2 regions of the Proteus terrae subsp. cibarius genome follow, and region 2 is predicted to be linked to the other one. Evidence: predicted binding sites of a transcription regulator. Region 2 holds the regulator's gene; the other holds the start of a gene.
The links. The regulator Fur, encoded in region 2, represses iron uptake genes when iron is present. The targets are predictions, from matches to a motif close to ATAATAATGAGAACNACTATCAA.
Positions count from the first base shown of each region.

Region 1: a site for Fur is predicted at 749-771, ahead of exbB (tonB-system energizer ExbB). Genes of this name have one in related genera too.

Region 1 is NZ_CP047349.1:637,013-639,223, forward strand. It holds gene metC (cystathionine beta-lyase) at 1-590, opposite strand, end outside; gene exbB (tonB-system energizer ExbB) at 921-1,931, shown strand; gene exbD (TonB system transport protein ExbD) at 1,938-2,211, shown strand, end outside.
Region 2 is NZ_CP047349.1:1,065,982-1,068,192, reverse strand. It holds gene fldA (flavodoxin FldA) at 46-573, shown strand; gene fur (ferric iron uptake transcriptional regulator) at 763-1,209, shown strand; gene GTH25_RS04895 (DUF817 domain-containing protein) at 1,289-2,128, opposite strand.

The DNA of each region.
Region 1 (2,211 bases), 430 kb from region 2:
AGTGGTTTAAGCAGTAGTCCTGCCGCCCAAGTGTTATCAATCATAATAATGATTTCAGGGTTATATTGGCGAACTGAATTGACTATTCCTTGTAGGTCGTGAATTTCCATCGTGATTGATCCTGGAGATTCAAGAAAAACAATTTTTGTTTCAGGACGTAGCAATTGGCTGATCTCTTTGCCGATTAAAGGATCAAAGTAGGTCGTTGTGACTGAGAATTTACGTAAGATCTGATCACAAAAATTTTGTGTTGGATCGTAGGCAGAACCTGTAACAAGAATATGAGAGCCTTGCTCAACAAATGCGAGTATAGATTGCGTAATCGCCGCTGCACCTGAAGGAAATAGTGCGCAGCCAGCACCTTGCTCTAATTCAGTTAATGCTTCTTGTAAGGCAAAATGGGTAGTTGTGCCTCGGCGACCATAAAAAAGCGTACCTTTAGCCCGTTTTTTTGTTGCTTCACGTTTTTGTGCAACGGAATCAAAAATAACAGATGATGTTCGTTGTATAATTGGGTTTACTGCGCCTTGAGAATATTTTTTAGCTCGACCAGAAAGGAGGAGTGAGGTTTCTTGTTTTTTTAGCGTCATCCTTAATACCTTCTTTTAATTGATGGTGTGTTTACCCCCAAGTTAATTCATTTTTTGGATAAGTACAAAAGGCTTACAGGGTAGTTGATAAAATTTCACGTTACGTGAAATAACGATAATTTGTCTTAAAAATCGACAAATGAAAAAAAAATAGCCAAATAGTAATGATAATTACTATCAAAATGCTTCATGTTTGATATCATTTGAGCGTTTTCTCTTTCCTGATGGCAAACAGGATGATTGTAAGCGAACGATTTTGGGTAAGTAGTGGCGCAACGATGCCATTACTGAATAAATAAATAGATAAAAAAGAGAGTAAAAGGCCAACTGATGCGTAATTTGACAGCTTCTATTCTATTGGCAATCGGTCTGACAGGCTCTGCTTTTGCGGATACGACTCCTGCCACACCAACTGAACAGCCAACTACTGCTGCCGTTTCTTCAACAGCTTCTACACAGGGAACAGCCACACCAGCAACTGCTACTTCTACTACAGTCTCAACAGCGGGTAATGAAGTGAAAGCTGTAGGCACTGAAACTGCTAAGCCAGAAGGTGAAAATACACCTGTAACAACGGCTGATAATTCAGAAAATGTCCCTTTAGCGACAGAAAATGCATCATCAGAGGTACAACCTGAAATGGTTGCTGGTGGTGGATTTGCTGAAGATTTATCTGTAATGGGTATGTACCGTAATGCAGACTTAGTCGTTAAGAGTGTCATGATTGGCTTACTGTTAGCCTCTATTGTCACTTGGGCACTATTTTTCGCGAAAGGAAGCTACTTGATTTCACTGCGTCGTCGCTTAAGAAATGAGACTGCTCAGTTAGTTGAAGCTAAATCACTTAATGATGCGTTAGCGATTAGCAAGAAATTTGGTCATAAAAGTGCAACCGCTGATTTTTTTAATGATGCAGAATTAGAGCGTACTTACTCTCAAGAAAGTAAAGTGGCTTCAGGTATTAAAGAGCGTGTTGAAATGCGGATGGAACGTCGCGTTGCAGCCATTATCCGTGAATTAGGTCGCGGTAATGGTTACTTAGCCACAATTGGTGCAATTTCTCCTTTTATCGGTCTTTTCGGTACAGTTTGGGGGATCATGAATAGCTTTATCGGTATTGCTCATTCTCAAACGACAAACCTTGCCGTTGTTGCTCCAGGTATTGCCGAAGCGCTATTAGCAACTGCAATTGGTCTGATTGCGGCAATTCCAGCGGTTATTATCTATAACATTTTTGCTCGTATGATAGCGGGTTATCGTGGTGAAATTGGTGATATCGCAACAGGTGTGGTGACATTAGTCAGCCGTGATTTAGATATCGAAAACAGCAAAGCAAGGTAATGAATTATGGCAATGCGTCTTGGTGATGATTCAGGTGATGATAATGAATTGCATGATATCAATGTGACGCCTTTTATTGATGTCATGTTGGTTCTGCTCATTATCTTTATGGTGGCGGCACCTTTAGCTACTGTTGATATAAAAGTAAATTTACCCGCTTCAAGTGCAAAACCACAACCTCGCCCTGAAAAGCCTGTTTATTTAACAATTAAGTCAGATAAACAAATTTTCATTGGTGAAGAGATGGTCACTCATGAAACGATGGCGAATGTGTTAGATA
Region 2 (2,211 bases):
ATTTGAAATATAACGAATTTAGAATAAAAGAGGTTATCTCACTTTATGGCAATCATAGGAATATTCTTCGGCAGTGATACTGGCAACACTGAAAATATTGCCAAAATGCTTCAAGAAAGACTGGGCGCTGATAATGCTGAAGTTCATGATATTGCAAAATCCAGTCAAGAAGACATCGAAGCGTTCGATATTCTGTTACTAGGTATTCCTACTTGGTATTATGGTGAAGCACAATGTGATTGGGATGATTTTTTCCCAACACTAGAAGATATTGATTTCAATGGTAAGCTTGTTGCACTCTTTGGTTGTGGTGACCAAGAAGATTACGCAGAATATTTCTGTGATGCAATGGGTACTATCCGCGATATTATTGAGCCTCGTGGTGCTGTTATCGTAGGTCATTGGCCAACAGAAGGTTATCATTTCGAAGCCTCTAAAGGGCTCGCAGATGATAATCACTTTATCGGTCTTGCGATTGATGAAGATCGTCAACCAGAATTAACCGAAGAGCGTGTTGATGCTTGGGTTGCTCAAATCAAAGAAGAAATGAGCCTAGACGAAATTCTGGGATAAAAGAAATACTCAATATTGAGAATGATAATTATTCAATGGTGTGCTAAGATAGTGTGATAGGTGGGGTGTTTATTTTTAAATATCATGCCTATAATCAATGAGGTTATTTATTCACCCGAGTATTAACGAATAAAACCTATTTGTGAGCACAAAAATTAAATTCACCATTAGCAACAGGATTAAATCCGCATGACCGACAATAATAAAGCGTTAAAAAATGCTGGGTTAAAAGTTACACTTCCTCGCTTAAAGATCTTGGAAGTGCTCCAGGATCCTGAGTGCCATCATGTCAGTGCTGAAGATCTCTACAAAAAACTCATCGATATCGGTGAAGAGATTGGTCTGGCAACAGTGTATCGCGTCTTAAACCAATTTGATGATGCTGGTATTGTTACCCGACATAATTTTGAAGGTGGTAAATCAGTATTTGAATTAACTCAGCAACACCATCATGACCATTTAATTTGTCTTGATTGTGGCAAAGTTATCGAGTTTACAGACGATGCTATTGAATTACGCCAAAGAAACATCGCTGAACGTCATGGTATCAAGCTTTCCAATCATAGCCTTTATTTATATGGCCACTGCGCTGAAGGCAATTGTAAAGAAGATAGCCACGCACATGATGAGAAATAATTCATTCTGGATAATCTCTCAGTAAAAAAAAGGAACTGTCTACAGTTCCTTTTTTATTGCCTAAAATCCGAGGATAACTCTACTTAGTCACACTGATACTGTGTTTAATATGTTTTAAATGAACCACAATAGTAAATGTAACAATAACTAATAGTGACCAAGAGCCCCATTTGCCTGCATGTACAGCAGACCAAGCACCAATTTGGTTAGGATATTGCCAAACACCAAAAAATGTTCCGAAATTCTCAGCAAGCCAAATAAAGAAACCTATCAGAACAAAAGCAAGTAATAAGGGCATTTTTCGCTCTGTATCATAAGGTGTAAAATAAACCACACTACGAGCATAAAGACCTAAAATAAAGGCGGTTAAGTACCAACGATAATCACCAATAAAATGGTGAGAAAAGAAATTGATATAAATTGCAAGAGCAACTAATGTTGCCAGCCAATAAGGCGGATAATGTTCAATTCGCACTTTTAAAAAACGCCATGCTTGAATTAAATAGCTTCCTACCGCGGAATACATAAATCCAGTAAATAAAGGAACTTCCCACAATTTCGTGTAAGCAAAATCAGGGTATTTCCATGAACCAATCGCTGCTGATGTTTTAAATAATTCCATCACAAAACCAACAATATGGAAAAAACAGATCGCTTTTAATTCATCCCATGTCTCTAACTTTCCCCACACCATCCATAATTGAAAAGCGATAGCAAGAATAAGAAGCACATCATAACGGGGTATACCAAAGACACCTTTACTTGGTGTAGCAAATAAAATAAAAAAGAAAAAACCGGCAAATAAACAAGAACGCGCCTCTTTGACACCAAAAAAAAGAAATTCAACAATAAATCGTTTTATACCTTTAAAGGGCTTCAATGGTGGTTCTAATAAAAAATCGTCCAATCGCTTTAACATGCTTCTTCCTGAAAATTTGCATTATTAAACAGCATGCAATGCAGAATAATAAATAAGGTGAGGTAAGATAAAATGAATGGCAA